DNA from 3 places in the Rhodococcus sp. NPDC057297 genome. Region 2 is predicted to be linked to each of the others. Evidence: predicted binding sites of a transcription regulator. Region 2 holds the regulator's gene; each other region holds the start of a gene.

What was found. The regulator LexA, encoded in region 2, represses DNA repair genes until DNA is damaged. The targets are predictions, from matches to a motif close to CGAACANNTGTTCG.
Region 1: the regulator LexA is predicted to act here: its motif matches at 3,003-3,016, upstream of ACFULT_RS04620 (DUF222 domain-containing protein).
Region 3: the regulator LexA is predicted to act here: its motif matches at 6,101-6,114, upstream of ACFULT_RS06265 (alpha-ketoglutarate-dependent dioxygenase AlkB).

The regions. Positions count from the first base shown of each region.
Region 1 covers NZ_JBHUZE010000001.1:992,392-1,000,269, reverse strand. The annotation lists gene ACFULT_RS04640 (hypothetical protein) at 176-520, shown strand; gene ACFULT_RS04635 (hypothetical protein) at 547-801, shown strand; gene ACFULT_RS04630 (hypothetical protein) at 803-1,507, opposite strand; gene ACFULT_RS04625 (APC family permease) at 1,696-2,949, shown strand; gene ACFULT_RS04620 (DUF222 domain-containing protein) at 3,180-4,718, shown strand; gene ACFULT_RS04615 (helix-turn-helix domain-containing protein) at 4,810-5,661, opposite strand; gene ACFULT_RS04610 (DUF6157 family protein) at 5,711-6,115, shown strand; gene ACFULT_RS04605 (hypothetical protein) at 6,266-6,694, opposite strand; gene ACFULT_RS04600 (alpha/beta hydrolase) at 6,691-7,878, opposite strand, start outside.
Region 2 covers NZ_JBHUZE010000004.1:272,254-280,131, reverse strand. The annotation lists gene hrpA (ATP-dependent RNA helicase HrpA) at 23-3,922, shown strand; gene nrdR (transcriptional regulator NrdR) at 3,934-4,398, opposite strand; gene ACFULT_RS14730 (hypothetical protein) at 4,526-4,939, opposite strand; gene lexA (transcriptional repressor LexA) at 5,348-6,046, shown strand; gene ACFULT_RS14720 (acyl-CoA dehydrogenase family protein) at 6,186-7,328, opposite strand; gene ACFULT_RS14715 (uracil-xanthine permease family protein) at 7,430-7,878, opposite strand, start outside.
Region 3 covers NZ_JBHUZE010000002.1:85,130-93,007, reverse strand. The annotation lists gene ACFULT_RS06300 (DNA repair helicase XPB) at 1-418, shown strand, start outside; gene ACFULT_RS06295 (DUF3239 domain-containing protein) at 445-1,113, shown strand; gene ACFULT_RS06290 (LLM class F420-dependent oxidoreductase) at 1,125-2,111, opposite strand; gene ACFULT_RS06285 (pyridoxal phosphate-dependent aminotransferase) at 2,216-3,433, shown strand; gene ACFULT_RS06280 (AraC family transcriptional regulator ligand-binding domain-containing protein) at 3,438-4,454, shown strand; gene ACFULT_RS06275 (VOC family protein) at 4,464-4,889, opposite strand; gene ACFULT_RS06270 (ABC transporter substrate-binding protein) at 4,930-6,009, opposite strand; gene ACFULT_RS06265 (alpha-ketoglutarate-dependent dioxygenase AlkB) at 6,135-6,758, shown strand; gene ACFULT_RS06260 (3-deoxy-7-phosphoheptulonate synthase) at 6,755-7,837, opposite strand.

The DNA of each region.
Region 1 (7,878 bases), on a different contig from region 2:
TGGGTCGAATCAGATGAAATTCTTGACCCGATCGTGTCCGTCCGTCTCAGCGGGCCTCGCGCCGATCGACACCGATGCCCGACGGCTTCTCGTGGCAGGCTGGACCACCTCGGAGGTGGAATCGAGCGGGTCCGCGTGGGTGCACGGCCGTCGGTTCCCAGGCAGGATCACGGCTATGAACACATTCCAGCGCGTCGCCGCTCGGTTCAATGCGCTCGTACGTCCGCTGTTGAACGCCCCGATCATCGGCAAACTCGTTTCGGGCACAATCACCGAGGTCACCTACACGGGCCGCAAGTCCGGCAAGAAGTTCAGCGTCCTGGTGGGCTACCGCCGTCGCGGCGACGACGTGATCATCGGCGTCGCGATGCCGGACAAGAAGAACTGGTGGCGGAACTTCTACCCCGACGGCGGTCCCATCTCCATCGACCTCGACGGCGCCACCCGCACCGGCCACGCCGTCACCCGCAAGGACGGGTCTTCCGTCTCGGTGAAGGTGACCCTCGACCCACGCTCCTGATCGAGTCGAGGACCTAGGCTTGAACCATGCGTGATCTGCGGCGGTTGCTCGCCCTCTTCGATGCTGCCGTCGGCCTGCTCGTAGTGGTGGCACTGTCCGCGTTGCCCACCGGTCCGTACCGGTCCGACTACGTGTTCGTCGAATCCGGCAGTCGAACAACATTTGTCGAGAGTGCGACCGAAACGCCGATGCTGTTCGTGATCGGCGTTCCGGCCGCGTGCGCGCTCGTCGGCTGGTTCGTGGGCAGCTTCTTGATCAGGCGTGGCTGGACTTTTCGCTGATCTACTTCTCGAACAGTGCGTCCGGCATTGCGGTGTCGACGTTCAGGATGTCGAGGTCCCGCGCAGATCCTTCGGTTTCGAGGTAAACGCAAATCCCTGTACGGACGTCCAGTCGCACGGTCGACGGTGATCCGGGTATCCATTCGTCGTCGACGAACTCTCCCGCGAGCATCGGGCAGCAGTCGCACCGTGGGTCGTACGCGGCGGTCGGGGTGGCGACCGCTTCCCAGGCCGCGCGGCCGTGGTGAGTCACCACGGCCACGTTCGCCAGATCGACCGTCGGACCGGAAGTCGTGTCGTGGGCGGATCTGGCCAGTTCGACGGGGTTGAGCATCGCGACCCAGAGGTAGTCGTCGAACATCGGGTCGTCCCACTCCACCGACGGGCCGTGAGTCTCGGGCGGCACGCTCTCGACGAGACCGTCGGCGTCATATATCGGAACCACTGTGGACGGCCAGCGACCCTGCACCGGCAGTAAGCGCCCGTCGTTCCTCGTCGCCATGGCACCGTCGAACGGTCTGCGCGCTTTGTGCACGACGACGCGACCGCCGTTCTCTTCCACCCGCATTGCCCCTGGCCGACGGATCCACGCGTGGACACCGGTATCGAATCGATCTGGCGAACGGGTGAGTTCGACGCTCGTCCACAGCCACGGCGACGACTGCGCGAGGCGGCGGAACTGCAGAATGGACGGGTTCTCGATCACCAGTTCATCCTCGCAGGCCCCGCCACTGATTTTTCCTTCTCGCAGTTCGTTCCGCCCTCAGGCAGGATCAGGCAAGTGATCACTCCGGAAGTGCCTTTCATGTCGCTCAGAACGGCATCGGGTTGGACCTCACCTGCTCGTTCCTCGGCCGGCCGTGTCAGGCCGAGCACCGAGAGTCTTTCGGTTGAATTGTGACTGTTCCTGGCGGTGAACTCCGTCGTCGACTCGGGCTTGTCGATGCAGTGACCGTCGGATTGGGCGCCATGATCGGCGCTGGAATCTTCGCGGCGCTGGCTCCCGCCGCTCGGGCTGCGGGATCGGGTGTGCTCGTTGCATTGGCCGTCGCCGCCGTGGTCGCCTATTGCAATGCGACGTCGTCGGCACGGCTTGCCGCGTTGTATCCCTCGTCGGGAGGAACGTACGTATACGGCCGTGAGCGTCTCGGCGAGTTCTGGGGTTACATCGCCGGGTGGGGATTCGTCGTGGGCAAGAGTGCGTCCTGTGCCGCAATGGCATTGACGGTCGGTATGTACGCATGGCCCGAACACGCGCATGCAGTGGCTGCGGCGGCGGTGCTCGGGCTGACCGCTGTCAACTACGTCGGAATACAGAAGTCCGCGTGGTTGGCGCGAATCATCGTCGCCGTGGTCGTCACGGTACTCGTTGTGGTCGTGGTGGTATCGCTGTCGTACTCGCCCGGGCATTCGGTGGGAGTGTCGGCGACCGATGTCACCACCGCAGGTGTGCTGCAGGGTGCGGGCCTGTTGTTCTTCGCCTTCGCCGGCTATGCGCGCATCGCGACGTTGGGTGAGGAGGTCCACGATCCGGCTCGTACCATCCCCCGAGCGATACCGATCGCGCTCGCCCTGACCTTGGCCCTGTACACCTCGGTCGCCACTGCGCTGCTGTGGGTGCTCGGCCCGTCGGGGCTCGCGCACGCAAGCGCACCGATTTCCGACGCGGCCCGCGCCACCGGTCGATCCTGGTTGGTTCCTGTGGTGAGTGCGACCGCTGCAGTGGCAGCGCTGGGATCGTTGCTCGCGCTTGTACTCGGCGTCTCACGAACCACTTTCGCAATGGCCCGTGACCGGAACCTTCCGCATGTTCTGGCGGCGGTGCACCCGCGGTTCGACGTACCTCATCGAGCAGAGTTGATGGTCGGCGTGGTCGTCGCCGCCACGGCAGCCACCGTCGACATTCGTGCCGCGATCGGCTTCTCGTCGTTCGCAGTGCTCGCTTATTACGCGGTGACCAATGCGTCGGCGTTGACCATGTCTCGCGCCGAGGGCCGCCCAGCGCGCGTCGTTCCTGTGATCGGCCTCGTGGGTTGCCTCGTGCTGGCGTTCTCGTTACCTGTGTCATCGGTGGCAGTGGGCGCAGGCGTGCTCGCAGCGGGTGCCGTCGTATACGCGCTCAGGAAGCGCCGATCACACGACGACTAGTCGGAAGCTTTACCGGCAGAACGCATCGCGCCCACAAGGATCGTGGCGGCTTTCGCACTGATGTTCGAAAACTTGTCGGTGGCACCGGATAGTCTTCTCACATGCTTTCAGGGGGAGATTCAGAAGCAGTGGCCCAGTCCACGATTGTCACTGATACACAGTCACATTGGCGAGCATCCGGTGACGGTGTTCCTGTCGTCGGTCCCTCGTCCCTGCGCGAGGTCGTCGAGATGATCGAAAGAGGCGTCGAGGAAGTCGGTCGCATGCAGACAGCCGGGCTGGACAATGCGGACCGACGCGCTCTGCTGGTGCGCATGGAAGTGGTTCGGCACAAACTGTTCGCGTACAGCCACACCTGGATCGCAGATCTCGTCGACCAGCGCGGCTTGGACGACATCTACGGATCGGTCCCTGAAGCACTGTCGGTGTTGTTGCGATCCTCCGGATCGCGCGCAGGGCAACGTATCCGCTTGGCCATGGAGTTCGGTGAGCGCACATCCATCACGGGTGAGCGTTTGGAACCGTTGTCACCGAACACTCTTCGCGGCGCAGAGGACGGGCTGATCAACGAGGAGCATCAACAGATCATCAGAAAGTTCTTCTGGCGTCTGGGATCGAAGGTCGACATCGAGACGAGGGAGAAAGCAGAGGCACAGCTGGCAGAACTGGCACGCCAGCTCAGCCCGGACCACCTGAAGGCAGCTGCCTCGCGCTTGTACGACCTGATCGACCCCGACGGAGATGACGAAGACCCCGCGCGGGTCGCGGATCGATGCTACGTCCAGTTCGACGAACAGGGAGCTGACGGCTTGTCCCGCGGAAAGATGGTCGTCGACTCTGAACTGCGTGCATACATCGAGGCTGTATTCGACAAATGGGCGAAACCCGGACAGGCCAATCCCGCAGATCCCCCACCGGTCGTCGACCCACCTGATGACGCGGATAGTGGTGACGATCGACCTGATCAGTCGAGCGTCCCGACAGACGTCACGGACGACAGCCAGCGCGCCGAGGGCGAACCGGTCAATGAAGAGGCGGCAGCGCGGGCGCGTCGAGATCATCGGGGCAAAGGGCGACGGCAGCACGACGCGATGAAGATGGTGTTCCGGCAGATGCTCGCATCCGGGAAGTTAGGGATGCACAGGGGACTTCCGGTGACAGCCGTGTTGACGATGAGCGTCAAGGATCTCGAAGCCGCTTCGGGCCATGCGGTGACCGCAACCGGGTCTCTGGTGGGGATGCGGGATGCCATTCGGATGGCGTCGCACGCCTATCAGTGCTTGGTCATCTTCGACAACGACGAACGCCCGCTGCAACTTCGGCGCGCCAAGCGATTGGCGTCACCGGACCAACGAATCGTGTTGATAGCAGCCGATCGTGGATGCAGCTTCCCTGGCTGCACCCGTCCTGCAACGTGGAGCCAGGTCCACCACATCGAAGAGTGGGCGGCCGGTGGAAACACCGATATCGAGGACCTCACTTTCGGATGCGATCGGCATCATCCCCTGGTCGGCCCGAAGGACACCGACTGGGCCACGACCAAGGCCGGCCCCGACCACCCCTATCCAGGTCGCACGCTATGGCATTCCCCGACAACGCTCGATCCACTTCGACGTGGGCTACTCAATCACTATCACCACCCCGACGAGTACATCCGACCCATCCCGGAACTCCCCCTGTTCGGTCCCCTCGACTCCACCGATACTGAAACCAACGACCCCGAAACCAACGACCCAGAACCCGACAACCCAGGGGCCGCCCGAGAATAGGGCAGCTCCGGAGCAGACCCACAGCGGCACAGAGCTTGACATGTGCCGCCTACAGTCATGCCCTGAGCCCGCTGCCGGTGCCGTAGACCGCTCAACCGGAAGACCCGCCGGCAGAATGCATTGCCCGGATGTACTGCCCCGGTGTTGTTCCTGCGACGCCTTTGAAGTCGCGGATGAGATGTGCCTGGTCGGTATAGTCGAGGGCTGCGGCGATGGCGCTGACGTCGGCGTCGGGAAGTGACAGTCTGCGTACGACTTCCTGCAGGCGGATGCGTCGGGCCACTGCCTTGGGGCCCATGCCCAGTGTCTCCTTCAGCGCACGCTGTATTGCGCGTTCGCTGACGCCGAGCCGGTGTGCGAGGGCGGGTCCGGTTCTCGATCGAACGTTCTCTGCCAGGTCGGTCACCACAGCGTTCGCGAGGAGCCGGGACTCGGAGATCGGGTGCTTCTGCAGCAGATCCTCGATCAGACGGTCTGCTCGTTCGGCGCGATCCGAGGGGGACGTTTCGGCTGCGATCGTCGTCAGATGTCGGGTGAGGACGGTGTCCAGATCGGCGGTGACGGGTTGCTCCTGTTCCACGCTCGACGGGTCGAGGTCGGACAGCACTCCCAGTCCTGCGGGGCGCAAACGGATTCCGAAGACCCTGCCTGTTCCGCGGATCGTTCTCGACCATGCCCGGCGTTGGACGTTGGTCAGGACGAACGGTGCGGGAACCGAGCCGGATTCGATGCTCAGCGTGACGGCCGGGAATTCGAGCACCTGCTGATCGATGTCCGTTCCGTCCGGGAGGTTCCACTCGACGCTCCAGTACGTGTCGACGACGTCGCGCACGGACTGCGCAGGCGTGAACCACTGCGCGTCGAACAAGGGCAGGTTGGCCGGAGCGAGCACGCCGGATCGTTCGGTCACGTCGATCGGTCGATCCACCGGGTGTCGAACCATGTCGCAATTGTGCAATACGCAGTCGCCGCCTGTGGGTGACGATGTCGCCATGAGCACCGATTATCGCAATGTCTTCATCGAGGCAGCCCCGGACTGCCCGGCCACCGAGGGCGAGGAGCCGCCTGCCGGGCGCGGAAATCCCACGATTGCGAGGCTGCAGTACGAACTGCTCTCGCAGGCCCCGTACGAGATGAGCTCGGACGACGTGCTGTTCGCCGTTCACGCCGCGAGAACCAGCGTTCCGCCGAGCGAGATGGACGCAGCACGGGCGGCGTTCTTCGCCAAGGATCAGGCGTGCCTGCGTGCCTCCCCGCTCGGCAAGCGCTACGGGTGGGGCACGCACCACGACGGTGAGGGACGCGTCGCGCTCTACGGAGTGGGCACAGCCGAGTACGAACGCCTGGCCCGCGACCCGAATCTAGGGCACAAGTCCGCCATGAAATCACGCAGGTGAACAGCGTCTGGGGTGTGGACAACTCGCGCTTACGCGTGCACTTCGCGGAGCGTCGAGGGTGGAGCATGCTATCGGGACTTAGCACCCCTACTGCCGACTCCGCACGCCTGATCTGAGGCGAACAGGCGTGCGGAGTCGGTAAAAGGGGTGTCAGGTTTCCGCCTGCGTCAGCCCCTCGTAGGGAAACGACGGCGAGGACACTGCGAGGCTGAGACGCTCGTCGTCGGTGAGTCTGCCGATCAGTCGGTAGCCGTCGGGTGAAGTTGCACGGACGGACCCGAGGTCGCCGGCAGATCGGTCGTCGACGCTCCATCCCCAGTCGGCCCAGGCGTGTGCGAGGACGGACAGCGCATCCCGCCCGTTGCATCCGAGTACCCAGTACGCGGCCGAGAAGCGATGTGGCCCATCGATGGTGGTGTTGTCGTCGTAGGCGGGCTCGAACTTGCCGGGGGCGAGCTGTGATTCCGGGAAGCTGGGGTGCCTACGGTTCAACTGCACGTTCGACGGCAGTGCGCGTCGAGACTTCTCGAGTGCGTCCAGTGCGCTGTCTCGTGCGTCGGTGCCGGATATCGGGGTCATGCAGCACCCTTGCCTGCGATGATTCGGCCGATGGTGTCGAGGGCGGGGTTTCCGCGGTCGAAGTAGTTGCTTCCGTCGAAACGCGCGGTGCCCTCGACCGGGCTGGTGGCGTCGAGCGATCCGGGAAGCGACGTGTCGGCTGCGGCCACGACGACGTCTCCGTCGCCCAACGAAGCCCGTTCGACGACGACGCTGCCGTACCCGTGACCGAGGACGGTGTGGTGCGCGGCGTCGCCTTGGTGGGCCGCACGCAGACCTTCCTGGAACCGTTCCAGCCGCGGGGCGCCGGCGTCGGCGAAGCTGTCCGAGGTGGCGTCGAGCAGTGTGGGAGGGGCGTTGTATCCCAGCCACGCGATGACCGAGTTGCGTGCGCCGCTGACCATGTTGGCGGAGTCGAGCAGGTTCTCCGCGCGTGAGAGGTCTCGTCCGATGGAGGCGAGCACCGTGGATGCTCCCGGCACGTAGGTGGCGACGTTGTGCGCGGTGTCGGGGTTGTTCAATGCCAGTGCGCCCCGGCCGTGTTCGTCGATGTTCAACAGGTAGGTGGGCGCGCCGGCTCGGCTGAGCTCGGCTTGGACGGTGTCGTATCCGGCGAGGGCTGTCTCGGCGGCGTCGCGGTCGTCGAGCCATCGGGCGTAGTCGCGCAGGGCTGCTGCGTCGTCGTGGTTCTCGCTGGGGAGGTTGCGGTCGTGCAGCCAATCGGTATGGCGCGCTTCGACTTCGGCCACATGGTCTCGTGCGTCGGACACGAGGGTGCGCAGGAGGACGGTGTTGTATCGGGACTTGTCGTCGGCAGGCAGTCCGTCGCGGTTGCCGATGGTCGGGTCCCACACTGCCAGGCCGTCGCGCTCGTACGGGGTGAGCCTGCTCCACAGCTCGGCCAGGTCGTGGGGTTCGTCGGGGAGGATCGATCGGATCTCCGGGATGTACGGCTGCGGCTCGGCGACGGGTTGGAGGCCGAGGACTACGTCGACTGCGCGCTGCAGTTTGGTGGCGTAGGTGTAATCGGTGTCCACTGCACTGCTGAGCATGGATTGCAGTTGGGTTTCGATCCCCTGCGCGCGCTGCTGCAGATCGGGGTCGGCGACGCGCACGCTGCCGTCGTCGAGGACGTCGAATCCACCGGCGAGCGCGGTGTCGACGACCGCGAGAACGGACTGTCGGACGGCGGCGATCTCGCGAGC
Region 2 (7,878 bases):
CAGCAACTATCCTTGTGCCAGCATGTCTACCTCATCCACCGCAGAACGTCGTCGCGCACTGTCGACCAGATTGGCCGACGTCTCGATTCGGGACGAACACCGGCTGCGTCGCAGACTCGACCGCGCCCGCACACCCGACGCCGTCGACACCGTCGAACGTGAGGTCGCGAAGGCGGAATCGGTGGTAGCGAACCGGCGCGCGGCGCTGCCCCGTATCGAGTATCCCGAGTCGCTGCCCGTCAGTCTCCGCAAGAACGACATCGCCGACGCCATCGCGAACAACCAGGTCGTGATCGTCGCCGGTGAAACGGGATCGGGCAAGACGACGCAGATACCCAAGATCTGCTTGGAACTGGGACGCGGCATCAGAGGATCGATCGGGCACACGCAGCCTCGTCGTCTCGCAGCACGGACCGTCGCCGAACGCATCGCCGAGGAAGTGGGCGAATCGATCGGTGAGTCGGTGGGCTACAAGGTCCGGTTCACCGATCAGTCGTCGGATTCGACGCTCGTGAAGCTCATGACCGACGGCATTCTGCTGGCCGAGATCCAACGTGACCGTCTTCTGCGGCAGTACGACACGCTCATCATCGACGAGGCACACGAACGCAGCCTCAACATCGACTTCATCCTCGGCTATCTGGCTCAGCTCCTCCCCCGCCGCCCGGATCTGAAGGTGATCATCACCTCCGCCACCATCGACCCGGAACGGTTCGCCCAGCACTTCGCACGGGACGGCGTTGCGGCGCCCATCGTCGAAGTGTCCGGCCGCACGTTCCCTGTGGAGATGCGGTATCGCCCGCTGTCCATCGATGTCGACGACAGCACCGTGGATCTCGATCCGGTGGACGCCACGTGCGACGCCGTCGCCGAGCTGATCGGCGAGGGCGACGGCGACATCCTGGTCTTCCTGTCCGGCGAGCGCGAGATTCGTGACACTGCGGATGCGCTGCGCGAGAGACAGTTCCGCGGAACCGAGATAGTGCCACTGTATGCGCGCCTGTCGGCGGCCGAGCAGCATCGAGTGTTCACCCCGCACACGGGCCGACGAGTCGTACTGTCCACCAACGTCGCGGAGACCTCGTTGACGGTTCCTGGCATCCGGTACGTGGTGGACCCTGGAACAGCTCGCATCTCCCGCTATTCACTGCGGACCAAAGTCCAGCGGCTGCCGATCGAGCCCATCTCCCAGGCGTCCGCCAGGCAGCGGGCAGGCCGGTGCGGACGCGTCGCCGACGGAATCTGCATCCGACTCTATTCGGAGGACGACTTCGAGTCCCGTCCCCAGTTCACCGAGCCGGAGATCCTGCGGACCAACCTGGCGTCGGTCATCCTGCAGATGACGTCCCTCGGTCTGGGGAAGATCCAGGAGTTCCCGTTCGTCGAGGAGCCCGACCCGCGCAGCATTCGGGACGGAATCGGCCTGCTCGAGGAGCTCGGTGCGCTGAAACCGTCCAGCGGAACCGGCGAATCGGAGCTCACGCCCATCGGGCGCGAGCTCGCGGCTCTGCCCGTGGATCCTCGAATGGGTCGGATGTTGGTGGAAGCCAACAACACCGGGGCACTCGCCGATGCTCTCATCGTCGTGTCGGCATTGTCCATCCAGGACGTACGGGAGCGTCCCACCGAACACCAGCAAGCCGCCGACGAACAGCATGCGCGCTTCGCCGTCCCCAATTCGGATTTCCTGGCGTACGTCGAGTTGTGGAAGTACCTTCGGGACCGGCGAACCGACTTGTCCTCCAACCAGTTTCGCAGAATGTGCCGTGCCGAGTTCCTGCACTACCTGCGCATCAGGGAATGGCAGGACCTGCACGGTCAACTGCGGCAGATCACCCGAGGGATGGGGTGGAGCATCCCCGATTCCCCGTCGACCCCGACAGCTCTGCACCAGTCTCTTCTTTCGGGTCTGCTGTCGCACATCGGCCTTCGCGAGGGTGACAAACGCGAATTCCTCGGTGCGCGCGGCACTCACTTCGCGGTGTTCCCCGGCAGTGGATTGTTCAAGAACCCTCCGCGTTGGGTGATGGCCGCCGAACTCGTGGAGACCGGACGGTTGTGGGGCCGAATGGCAGCGCGAATCGAACCGGAGTGGGCCGAGCGGCTCGCACCGCATCTGATCAAGCGGACGTACTCGGAACCGCACTGGTCCACCAAACGCCAAGCCGCAATGGCCTACGAGCGCGTCACGCTCTACGGCATCCCACTGGTCGCAGGCAGGCCCGTCAACTATCACACCGTCGACCCGGAGGCGTCACGCGAGCTGTTCATCCGGCACGCACTCGTAGAGGGCGAGTGGAAGACTCAGCACCCGTTCTTCCACAGGAACCGTGAGTTGTTGGACGACGTAGGCGAGTTGGAGAACAAGGCCCGCCGCCGCGACATCGTCGTCGACGACGATGCACTGTTCGACTTCTACGACGCACGGATCGGCGCGGAGGCCGTGTCCGCTCGTCACTTCGACACCTGGTGGAAGAAAACTCGCCGGAGTACACCCGATCTTCTCGACTTCACCACCGAGACGGTGGTGAATGGTGACGCGGCGTCGGTTCTCGGCGGCGATTACCCCGATGCGTGGCGACAGGGAGAGATCCTCTTCCCCCTCACCTATCAGTTCGAACCGGGGTCCGAAGCCGACGGTGTCACAGCCAGGATCCCGATCGCACTTCTCGCACAGGTCCAGCCGGTGGGGTTCGACTGGCTCGTGCCCGGTATGCGCGCAGAACTTGTCACGGCCCTGATCAAACTTCTGCCCAAGGCCCAACGGCGCACCGTCGTTCCTGCACCCGACTTCGCCTCTGCCGCTTTGGCGTCGATGAAACCGCGCTCGGAGCCGATCGTGACAGCGCTGGCTCGTGAACTCTCGCGGCTGGGGTCCACACGAATCGATCCGGACGATGTCGATCTGGGTTCTCTGCCCGCACATCTGAGGATGACGTTCGTCGCGGTCGACACCGACGGCAAGACGCTCGGATCGAACAAGGACCTGGTTGCACTGCGAAAAGCACTGGCGCCTCGAGTCGATCGTGAAGTCGCGAGTGCGGTGGGTGTAGCCGAGCGACCGGCGACCCTGGCATGGACGTCGTCGACGCTGGGAACCTTGGACGCAACGGTCTCCACATCGGTCGCGGGACAGACGGTGACCGGTTATCCGGCCCTCATCCAGGAAGACGGCGGCGTGGCCGTCCGTGTTCTCAGCACCCCGGCTGCTCAGCGCGCCGCGATGCGCGAAGGAACGCGCGCACTTCTTCTGGAGTCGGCACCACGAGGCACGAAGGCGTTGCTTGCCGGCATCCCGACGCGTGAACGACTGGCCCTCGGCCAGAACCCCTACGGCAGCGTCGAAAGCCTGCTCGACGACTGCAGGAAAACTGCTGTCGACGAGTCGATGACCGCGCACGGAGGCCCTGTCCGGTCTCCCGAGAAGTTCGCGGTACTCGCCGCCGCGGTCGGAGCCGACACCGCTCGACGGACCAGCGGGATACTCGGACTGGTTCGGCCGATTCTCACCGCAGCACTGGAACTGCGTTCCGTATTGGATCCTCTACAGGGCGACGCAGCCGACGATGTACGAGAACAGCTGTCTTCACTGGTGTTCGACGGTTTCGTGTTCGAGTTCGGATCGACGCGCCTCGTGGATATCCCGCGCTATCTCAACGCCGCGACGGCACGCCTGAATTCTCTGCCGAGCAGTGCCGGACGTGACGATGCAGGTATGGACGTACTCGACCGCGTGTACGAGGCATACGACAGGATGCTCCGCTCGCTACCGGAGACCAAGCACCACACTTCAGCGGTGCAGGATGTGTTCTGGATGATCGAAGAACTGCGAGTCGGCCTGTTCGCGCAGAGCATCCGCACGGCCTATCCGGTGTCGGAGAAGCGTCTCATGCGGGCCATGGAGGTCGCGGCACGCTCGTGAACCGGCGAGCGTCAGTCGACCGCGGCAGCCTGCCGGTGCGCACGAAGATCGAGTATTTCCTTCTCGAAATCCTCGGCGGAGCTGAACGAGCGGTACACCGACGCGAACCTCAGGTAGGCGACCTCGTCGAGGTCACGCAGGGGGCCGAGAATGGCCAGACCCACCTCGTGGCTGGGGATCTCGGCCGATCCCGACGCTCGGACCGCATCCTCGACCTGCTGTGAGAGCAGATTCAACGCATCGTTGTCGACATCGCGGCCCTGGCATGCGCGTCGCACACCCTTGACGACCTTCTCCCTGGAAAAGGGCTCCGTCACCCCACTGCGCTTCACCACAGCCAGCACCGCAGTCTCGACAGTGGTGAACCGACGGCCGCATTCCGGGCACGAACGTCGACGACGAATTGCCTGACCCTCGTCTGCTTCCCGCGAATCCACCACGCGCGAGTCGGGGTGCCTGCAGAACGGGCAATGCATGGTTGAGCCTCCGTCGTAGCCGTCACGCACCCCCGAACGGCACACAGGAGGCACAGGCTTCGAGGATACTCGGAGCGGAACCGAGCCGGCTCCGTCCCCTGGCAGACGGGGCAGACACAACACAGCGCTACGGGCCTACCGTGCCGTTAGGGACCGTGCTGCCGGAGACCGTGCTGCTGAAGACCGTGCTGCTGAAGACCGTGCCGTCCGAGACCTGGACCGTGACACTGGAGGGCGCGGAAACGGATTCGAGCGACGATGCGCGAAGGTTTGCCATTCCGACGAGCGCCAACAGCACCACAGCGGTCCCCACCACTCCCGCCACCGCACCGAGCACGGTGATGCGCTGGCTACGATGCGCCTGATCTGCGCACCCGTCGGCCCGCCGGTCGTGCTGGCCGCCGCGGACCGCGGACACGCCGACATGACGGCGACGCTGCATCGTCGCACGACGCTGCGACTCTGTCTGACGGGTACGGACAGCACGGCGAGTCTGCTGGTGCTGCTCCGTACGGACGGGCCGCTCGGTAGTGATGCTCATCGGAACCTCCGGTGTCGAACGAGACGTGGATTCGAACGCTATTCGATCAGGCGTTCGATGAACGCTTGTTCGAAAGTTCTATCACGCACCTCCGACAAAGTCAGTAGAAAACGCGACACGGATCGAACAGATGTTTGATCCAACAGCGATAACGGGCTAAGTTCGTGTCAGAAACCACACGTCACATCCATCCCACGCGTTCTGGTCTTCGAGCACGTTCGAGTTCCGGCACACGCACGCATCACGCAGGAGGACGCACGAATGAAAGACGAGACCTCTAGCGGGTCGAACGGCACGGGGTCGAACGGAAAGGCTGCCGGGAAGCCCGCTGTGACGAAAACTGCGGCAGCGAAAACTACGGCGACCAAAAGTACGGCCGGCAAGGCTGCTGCGGGCAAGCCTGCTGCCGTGCCGACCGCGAAGGCGTTCGAGGGCGAGGGAACGGACATCAACGCCGGACTCACCGAGCGTCAGCGCAAGGTGCTCGAGGTGATCCGGGCGTCGGTCACCGAGCGGGGCTATCCACCGAGCATCCGCGAGATCGGCGATGCCGTCGGGCTCACGTCCACATCGTCAGTGGCACACCAGCTGCGCACGCTCGAGCGCAAGGGCTTCCTCCGCCGCGACGCCAACCGTCCTCGGGCCGTCGACGTGCGGGGGCTCGACGAGGTGCAAGCGGATCACGCGGCCGCCGTCGCCGACGGTTCCGCTCCGTCCGAGGACCAGTTGCCGACGCCGACTTTCGTGCCGGTTCTCGGTCGAATCGCCGCGGGCGGACCGATCCTCGCCGAGGAAGCCGTCGAGGACGTGTTCCCACTCCCCCGCGAACTGGTGGGTCAGGGGTCGCTGTTCCTGCTGAAAGTCGTCGGCGAATCCATGATCGATGCAGCAATCTGCGACGGAGACTGGGTTGTCGTGCGTCAGCAGAGCGTCGCCGACAACGGCGACATCGTCGCGGCCATGATCGAGGGCGAAGCAACCGTCAAGACGTTCAAGCGAACCAAGGGTGATGTCTGGTTGATGCCGCACAACCCCTTGTTCGAGCCCATTCCCGGCAACGACGCAGCAATCCTGGGCAAGGTCGTCACCGTGATGCGCAAGCTCTGAGCGCGCTCGTATCACCACCTCCCCCGTACCCCCCGTACCGACACGGAGCGAACGTGACGTTCGGTCACTTGAAGTGACCGAACGTCACGTTCGCTCCGTTCGGGGGGTGCGGCGGCGCGCGCTCGGGGTTACGACGAGGTCAGAGGTCCAGTCCTCGGCCGATGATCTCCTTCATGATCTCCGTGGTGCCGCCGTAGATGGTCTGCACGCGCGAATCCATGTAGGCCTTGGCGATCGGGTATTCCTTCATGTACCCGTAACCGCCGTGCAGCTGTAGGCATCTGTCGATCAACTTGACCTGGTTCTCGGTTGTCCACCACTTCGCCATGGCAGCTTCCTGCACGGTGAGCGTGCCGGCGTTGAGAAGTTCGATGAACTTGTCGACCATGATGCGTGTCGCGGTCGTTTCCGTGGCCAGTTCGGCGAGCACGAAACGCGTGTTCTGGAACTTGCCGATGGACTTGCCGAACGCCTTGCGGTCCCGGCAGTACTGGATGGTCATGTCCAGCGCGGATTCCATGGCTGCGGCTGCGACGACAGCGATCGAGAGCCGTTCCTGCGGCAGATTCTGCATCAGGTAGATGAAGCCCATTCCCTCCTCACCGAGGAGGTTGGCTGCGGGGATTCGAACGTCGGTGAAACTGAGCTCCGCGGTGTCCTGGGCTTTCATGCCGATCTTGTCGAGGTTGCGTCCGCGCTCGAAGCCCGGCATGTCGCGTTCGACGACCAGCAAGCTGAAGCCCTGCGCACCCTTCTCCGGGTCAGTACACGCGACGACGATGACGAGGTCGGCGTTGATCCCGTTGGTGATGAAGGTCTTGGATCCGTTCAGGACCCACTCGTCGCCGTCGCGAACCGCGCGGGTCTTGATTCCCTGCAGATCACTGCCGGTACCGGGCTCGGTCATGGCGATCGCGGTGATGAGTTCGCCCGAGCAGAACCCGGGGAGCCAGCGCTGTTTCTGTTCGTCGTTCGTGAGCTCGATCAGGTAGGGAGCAACGACGTCGTTGTGGAGAGTGAACCCGATACCGCTGTATCCGCCGCGGGTGGTTTCCTCGGTGACGATGGCGTTGTACCGGAAGTCCTTGACCCCGCCGCCGCCGAACTCCTCGGGTGCTGCCGTTCCCAGGAAGCCCTGCTTACCAGCTTCCACCCAGACGTCACGATCGACGATGTTCTGCTCTTCCCAGCGCGCATGGTTGGGGGCTACGTGCTGGTCCAGAAACTTGCGGTACGACTCGCGGAAGAGGTCGTGCTCGGGTTCGAACAGGGTGCGGTCCACGGGTTACTCCTTCGAGGGTGACACTTGTCGTGCGTTCCCTCGACACTACGACCGCGCCCGACCTCGGTCGATGACCGAGCCGCGCAGGATCGGTGACCGAACTAGCGGGTAGCGAGCCTGCTGAGTGCGCGCAGAGCCGGGTAGCCGACGAGGATGCCCACCGAGCCCCATGCGATTCCGCCGAGGTCGACCGATCCGATGGTCAAGGTCAGGTCGCCGATTCCCGCGACCAGTGCGGCCGCGACGACGGTGAGGTTGACCGGGTCGGTGAAGTCGACCTTGTTGTCGGACCAGATCCGGACTCCCAGTAGGCCGATGAGTCCGTAGAGGACGAGCGTGGCGCCGCCGATGACGCCATCGGGAACCGTGAACACCAGTGCACCGAACTTCGGGGAGAACGCGAGCACGATTGCCGTGACGGCTGCGACCCAATATGCGGCTGTGGAGTACACGCGGGTGGCGGCCATGACCCCGATGTTCTCGGCGTAGGTGGTCGTGCCGGAACCTCCCGCTGCACCCGCGAGTGTCGTGGCCAGCCCGTCGGCGATGA
Region 3 (7,878 bases), on a different contig from region 2:
GACGTTGGTGATCGGGGCCTACCTCGATCAGCTCGACGAATTGGGCGAGGCCTTGAACGCCCCGGTCATTCAGGGGTCGACCAAGAACAAGGAACGGGAAATCCTGTTCGACGCCTTCCGCAAGGGCGAGATTCAGACCCTCGTGGTCAGCAAGGTCGCGAACTTCTCCATCGACCTCCCGGAAGCATCCGTGGCAGTGCAGGTTTCGGGAACCTTCGGATCACGCCAGGAGGAAGCGCAGCGACTGGGACGCCTCCTTCGGCCGAAACACGATGGCGGACAAGCGCATTTCTACTCCGTCGTGTCCCGAGACACCCTCGACGCCGAATATGCTGCGCACAGGCAACGATTCCTCGCCGAGCAGGGATACGCGTATCGCATCACCGACGCCGACGACATGCTGGGGCCTGCGATCTGAGCTGCAGGCGTGCTAATAATGGGCAGGTGCGCCGATTCGATTTTCCCGTAGACGTTGCCCACGCCAACTCGGTGAACGAGACCATGGGCGACGTCCGGCGGCTCCGTGTCTCCGCCGTCGTCACCGCGGTCGTGTTGATCGCCGCCGCCGCGTGGTTCTTCTGGTTGGCGCATCCGTGGTCCTACATTCTGGGCGCGGTGTTCCTGATCACGGCGGCGACGTCCTTGTGGGTGACCGTCTGGGCGCCGCGCAAGGTCGGCACCGTCGAGGACCTCTACGCCGAAGGAGGGCTGGTGCCCGCCGTCATCGCGGAGACGCGTGCACGCGGCGTCACCCTGCTGGCGCTGATCGACATCGCCAAGCCCGACGCGGGCGCGTCGCACTACGCCCTCGTCACGCGCAGCATCCGATCGCTGCCCGGCCACGAACTGGTCGAAGGGGAACTGGTTCCGTCTGTCTCGGTCCTGTCGGATCGCAGCAAGAACGCGATCAGCGACACCTGGCAGATGGTCGCCCCGATGCCCATCGCCTGGGGCACCACGGACGCATCGGTGATCGAGCGCGCTACCGCGGCGATCAGCGAAGCGGAATGGGCTCTGCTGGTCGCCAACATCGGCCTGTCCCCCAAGGTTCGTCAATCCGACAACCAGCAGCTCCTGGTGGATCCGCACGACTTGCCCGACGAACTGCGGTAGCGCACCGCCGATCAGGACAGGGCCGGAATTACCTCGCGCTCGAACAGTTCGATGCCGGAACGGTCGTAGGCGGCTTCCGGGAAATAGAAGATGCCGTACGCGAGCCCCTTCTCCTTCAGCGCCGTCAAATTCTCGACGATCTGCTCCGGCGTGCCGACACCGGGAAGACCACGGAACGCGTCGAGCGCCGCATCCGCCTTCTCGGCCCCCACGTACTGCGTCAGACGCGCCTGAAGCTGATCCAGCCTGTCCTTCACTTCTGCTTCCGTGGTCCCGATCGCGACGTTGTAGTTGGACGAGCGCACGATCGAGTCGAAATCGCGGCCGACGGCGTCGCAGTGCCCCTTCAGCAATTCCGACTTACGCGTGAACCCTTCCGGGGTGCCGTCGAAGTTGGTGTAGTCGGCGTACTTCGCCGCGATCTTCAGCGTGACCTTCTCGCCGCCGCCTGCGATCCACAGAGGGATACCGCCGTCCTGTACCGGTTTGGGCCACACCCGAGCACCATCGACCTGGAAGTACTTCCCGTCCAGCGTCGCTTCTCCGGTTTCCCAGGCCTGCTTGAAGATCTGCACACCCTCGTCGAGTGCACCCAGACGCTGCCCGGCGGGAGGGAAGCCGTATCCGTATGCCCGCCACTCGTGCTCGTACCAGCCCGCACCGATGCCCATCTCGACGCGGCCGGCCGAGATCAGATCCACCGTCGCCGCAACTTTCGCCAGATACGCGGGATTGCGGTACGCCATCGACGTGCACATCTGCCCCAGACGGATGCGCGACGTCGTCGCCGCGAACGCGGACATCAGAGTCCAGGCCTCGTGCGTAGCCTCGTCCGTCGGCTCGGGAACGGTGTGGAAATGGTCGTACACCCACAAGGATTCCCACGGTCCGGCGTCGGCGGCGGACGCGAGATTCCGCATCACGTCCCACTGCGCCGCGGGGTCGATACCGACCAGGTCGAGTCGCCAGCCTTGAGGAATGAAGAGTCCGAATCGCATGACCGGAATCCTACCGATCGAGTAGGAATCACACCCCTCGACCGACAGCGCCGATGACGGGGCGACCGCGATGCCCGAAATGTGACACCAGCTACGCTGCAGGAATGTCCGCGGAGTATCAGAGCCGAACCGTCGAGCGACTACGCCCGTTCGGATCCACCATCTTCGCCGAGATGACCGCGCTCGCCGTGTCCACCGGAGCCGTCAACCTCGGACAGGGTTTCCCCGACACCGACGGACCCGCGTCGATGCTCGACGCCGCGAGAGGCGCCATCGCCGACGGCTTCAACCAGTACTCACCCGGGCCCGGATTGCCCGTTCTGCGCGAGGCCGTCGTCGCCGACAGGCAGCGGCGTCTGAGTGTCGAGTACGACCCGGCAACCGAAGCGCTGATCACCGTCGGCGCCACCGAGGGCATCGCAGCCACCATCCTCGGACTGGTCGAGCCCGGCGAAGAGGTCCTGCTCATCGAGCCGTACTACGACTCCTATGCAGCTGCCATCGCGCTGGCCGGCGCGCGTCGCAAGACCGTCTCGTTGGTACCGGACGGCACCGGATTCGCTCTCGACACCGACGCCTTGGCCGCCGCGATCGGCCCGAACACGAAACTGCTCGTGGTCAACACACCGCACAACCCGACCGGGACCGTACTCACGCACGCCGAGCTGACGCGGATCGCCGAAATCGCCTGCGAACACGATCTTCTGGTCCTCACCGACGAGGTCTACGAACGACTGACCTTCGACTCCCCCGACTCGTCCGGGCGGTCGACGAGATCCACCCATACATCGCTCGCGTCGCTTCCTGGGATGTTCCAGCGCACGGTCACCGTGTCCAGCGCCGCAAAGACGTTCAACGCCACCGGCTGGAAAACCGGCTGGGCCCTGGGACCACGTGAGCTCATCGATGCAGTGCGCGCCGCCAAGCAGTTCATGACCTTCGTCGGCGGAACTCCGTTCCAGCCGGCCGTCGCACACGCCTTGAATCACGAGGACGCATGGGTGGAGAATCTTCGCACGTCCTTGCAGGCAAAACGAGATGTTCTGTCCTCCGCACTCACCGCCGCCGGGCTCGACGTCAAAGCAAGCGACGGAACCTATTTCGTGTGTGCGGACATCTCGTCGGTGGGCGGAGTCGACGCGCTGCAGTTCTGCCGAACCTTGCCGGAAAGGATCGGGGTCGCGGCCGTGCCGGTCAGCGCCTTCGTCGACGATCCGAGGCCCGCCTCCGGGCCGAGCAACTGGACGACGCTGGTGCGATTCGCATTCTGCAAGAAGGACGACGTGCTCGCCGACGCCGCGTCCAGGCTCCTCACGCTGTGATCGCATGAGTGCCCGTACGATTCCTGCCGAGTTCATCGCCAAGGCGGTCGTCCTCGCCGAGAGCGGCGGCGTCGACCTGTCCTACCCGATAACGATCGCCGGGATCGACCGGTCCTCGCTGAACGATCCGAGCAAGCGACTGACCGCCGAGCAGGTCACGCTGTTCACCCAGGCTGCATGGCAGGTCACCGGTGACGAACTGTTCGGACTCGCGTCGATGCCGCTGCGGCGCGGCAGTTTTCGAGTCATCTGCCTGACCTTGATTCACTGTCCCGACCTCTCCGCAGCCTTGAACCGCATGTCCGAAACGACCCGAGTACTGTCCGGAATGCCCCCGATGCTGATCACGGGCGATGACTCGACGACGCGTCTGACCATCCCCCCTGCCGACAACAGTCACCTGCCCGAGCAGGCGCGGGCAGCTGCGGGTCGACTGCTCACAGATTTTCGGATGGTCCTGGTACACCGTTTCGCTGCTTGGCTCATCGGAGGACGAGTCAAACTGCATTCAGTCGAACTACCGTACGACCTCGACGATCCGTCCACCGGCAAGCTCTACGACCGAATGTTCGGCACGAGAGTCACTTTCGGAGCCGAGGTAGCCGCTCTGGAATTCGACAATTCAGCGATGCGAGCACCCATCGTGCAGACCGAGGACACCCTCGCCGAGTACCTCCGCGAATCCCCCAACCTCCTGTTCACCGCCCGCGACTACGACAGCACCGCGTCCGCACAAGTCCGCCGGGCACTCGAACTCGGCCTGCAGGGCCAGGCACCCGGCACCGACGACATCGCGGACATGTTGACCGTCAGCACCGCCCATCTGCGTCGCCTACTGCGGCAGGAAGGTACCTCCGTCAACCAGATTCGTGAGGAGGTCCTACGGGACGCCGCCGTCTCCGGACTGAGCCGCGGCGACTCGGTGGACGACATCTCCAACAGGCTGGGCTTCTCCGAACCCTCCGCGTTCCGCCGAGCCTTCAAACGCTGGACAGGGCAAACCCCCGGCGCCTACCGCTGACCCTCCCTGTCAGGACACGCAGAACTCGTTACCCTCGGGATCGGTCATGGTGATCCACGTGCTCGGACCGACCTGACCACGGTGCGAGATCGCGGCCCCGGCGTCGACCAGCTTCTGAGCGATGGCCTCGCGTTCGTCACCGACCCTGATGTCGAAGTGAAGACGATTCTTGACCGTCTTCGGCTCGGGAACGAGTTGGAAGAGAACACGCGGGGTTCCGGGAGTGTCCGGATCGAAGATCGCCGCGCCGATCTTCCAGACCAGGTTGCCCTCGAACACCACGGCGTCCTCCCGCCTGGCGTGACCCGCCGCGATCAGTCCCTCGATGAATGCACTGTCCGTGGGTTCGACGATCCATCCCAGGGCCTCGGCCCACCATTTCGCCTGCTCATGAGGCTTCCCACTGTCCACCGTGACCTGAAATTCGTATCCCATGTGCACACGATAGGCCGATGCACCGACACGCATACGCCGGTCAGGCGACGTTCTCCGCAGCCGCGTTCAACGCAGACGCAATATCGTCCAGAACGACGGGAATGGTCAGCACGGTGAGTCCACCGAACGCGAAGTTCTTCTCCACCGAGAAGCTTTCGGTCGAGGCGGTTCGTCCATCGGCGACGACGGGCAACTCGGCGATGACCGGTTCCGCCAGGAACGCGGCGAGTGACGGCTTGTCGTACGCGACGACGAAGAGGACGTCCGATGCGATCGCCGACGCCTTCTCGTAACTGAGGTCGAAGTACACGGCCTCGGCGTCGTCTGTCGGATCGGACTGCTGAATCGACTCCTCGTTGACCAGACCGAGTTGCTCGAGGAACTCCACTCGCACGTCGTCGTCCTTGCTCACCGAGAACACACCGGGCTCGTTCGGCAGGGCGACCGTGATCGACTTGTCCTTCAGCGCGGGGTATTTCACCGCGACCTCCGCGATGTTCTTCTCCGTATCCGCGACGACCGCGGCCGCTTCGGCCTGCTTGCCCAGGGCCTCGCCTGCAATCGTCACCTGCTCTTGCCACGAGGCGGTCCACTGTCGCTCCGGATAGGCGACGACTGGCGCGATCTCAGAAAGCGCGTCGAACTCGGCCTGGCTGATACCGGAGTAGGGCGCGAAGATCAAGTCGGGTTCGGCCAGGGCGAACTGTTCGATCGGGGCCTGGCCGGTGCCGTCTCCAGCCAACAATGTGGGAGTCGCGGCGCCGAGTTCACCGAGAGCGGTTCGATCCCACGGCAGCACGCCCTCGGCGTCGGCGCCGTAGCTTTCACCGACGAATGCTGGCATCGCGACCGGCACCACACCCAAGGCCAGCAGAGCATCCTGGTTGGACCAACCCCAGGTGGCAACGTGAGTCGGGGCCGAGTCGATGGTGGCGCTTCCGAGAGCGGAGTCGATGGTGACAGGAAACGAACCCGCCGCCGCGGCCGACCCGGTCGCTGCCAACGTCTCGGTGTCGGCCGACGAGTCACCGGAATCGGTACTGCATCCGACCAGCGCCGTTGCCATCGACGCAGCAACCAGGAACGCGGTGATACGACGCGTCGGCGAACCTATGTACATCGACAGGACCCTCCGAGAGTTGGTTTAGGTTCACTAAAGTAGCACGCCAGGAAGGGTCACCTAACCTCGTAACAGCCACCTCCTTATGGGTGGAACATACGTTCGAAAACCGCTACGCTGTGCCGATGAGCGTGGAACTTCAGGGCTCGCTGTTCACCGATGACGAGGAGCAGTTCGGCCCCCTCGGATCGACCGTGAGCAGGCGGGCACTGTCGAACGGCGCATGGGTGGACGTGCGGCCGGGGTGGGTCGGTTCGATCGACTTGTTCGCCCGTCTCGTCGACGGGGTGGACTGGCGGGCAGAGCGGCGTCAGATGTACGACCGTGTGGTCGACGTACCTCGCCTGGTGCGGTTCTACTCCGACTCCGAACCGTGGCCGGACTCGTCGTTGAACGAAGCCAAGACCGCTCTCGACGCACACTACGGCCCGGAGCTGGGCGAGACGTTCACGACAGCCGGATTGTGTTATTACAGAGACGGATCCGACAGTGTGGCGTGGCACGGCGACAACATCGGCCGCAGCGCCACCGAGGACACGATGGTCGCCATCGTCTCGCTCGGCGCCACCAGGCAACTGATGCTGCGCCCCCGTGGAGGCGGAACATCGCTGAAATTCACACTGGGACATGGCGATCTGATCGTCATGGGCGGCTCGTGTCAGCGCACCTGGGAGCACGCCGTTCCCAAGAGCACCCGCGCGACCGGACCACGCATCAGCGTGCAGTTCCGGCCGCGCGGTGTCCGCTAGCCGCGACGAGTCTCGACGGCAGCAGCCAGCACATCGAGTTGTGCCGCAGTGGTGTCCCAGTCGAGGCACGCGTCGGTGATGGACTGGCCGTAGGTCAGGTCCTCCTTGTGTCCGAGAGTCAGATCCTGACGGCCCGCGACGAGGAAGCTCTCGAGCATGACACCGACGATGCCGTGCTCACCCTCGCCGAGGCGTCGGGCAACGTCGGTGACCACGTCGACCTGCTTGTTGTGGTCCTTGCGGCTGTTTCCGTGGCTGGCGTCGATGACGACGCGCTCGGGGAGCGACGACTTCCGCAGACGCGCGACCGTATCGGCGACGGATTCTGCGTCGTAGTTCGGTCCGTCGGTGCCGCCGCGCAGGATGACGTGGCAGTCCGGGTTGCCGGTGGTGCGAATCAACGCGGCCTGGCCGTCCAGATCGGTGCCGGGGAAGACGTGACTCGACGCCGCCGCACGGGTGCCGTCGACCGCGACCTGGATGTCGCCCTCCGTCGAGTTCTTGATGCCGACGGGCATCGACAGCGCACTGCACAGTTGCCGGTGAACCTGGCTGGCCGCCGTCCGGGCTCCGATCGCGCCGTAGCTGACCAGGTCCGCGATGTACTGCGGCGTGATCGGGTCGAGGAATTCACACCCGACGGGCAGTCCGAGCGCGGAAATGTCGACCAACAGCTGACGCCCCACGCGCAGTCCGGAATTGATGTCGAACGAGCCGTCGAGGTGCGGATCGTTGATCAGACCCTTCCAGCCCAGCGTCGTACGCGGCTTCTCGAAGTAGACGCGCATGACGATGTGCAACCGATCGCCCAGCTCGGACGCTTTCTCGGCGAGCTTGCGCGCGTACTCCATCGCAGCCTCGGTGTCGTGCACCGAGCACGGCCCGACCACCACGATGAGACGGTCGTCCGCGCCGTTCAGAATGTCGACCACACCGGCGCGGCCGCGACGAACCGTCGACGACACCGCGTCGTCGGCGGCGTGCTCACGTCGTAGTAACGACGGCGCCACCAGCGGGCTGATGCTGATGGTGCGCTGATCGTCCAACGACGTATCGGTAGGGGTGACAGCTGTAGTCATGAGAAATCCTTTTCGATTCTCAGACCGGCCCTCGGAGAGCT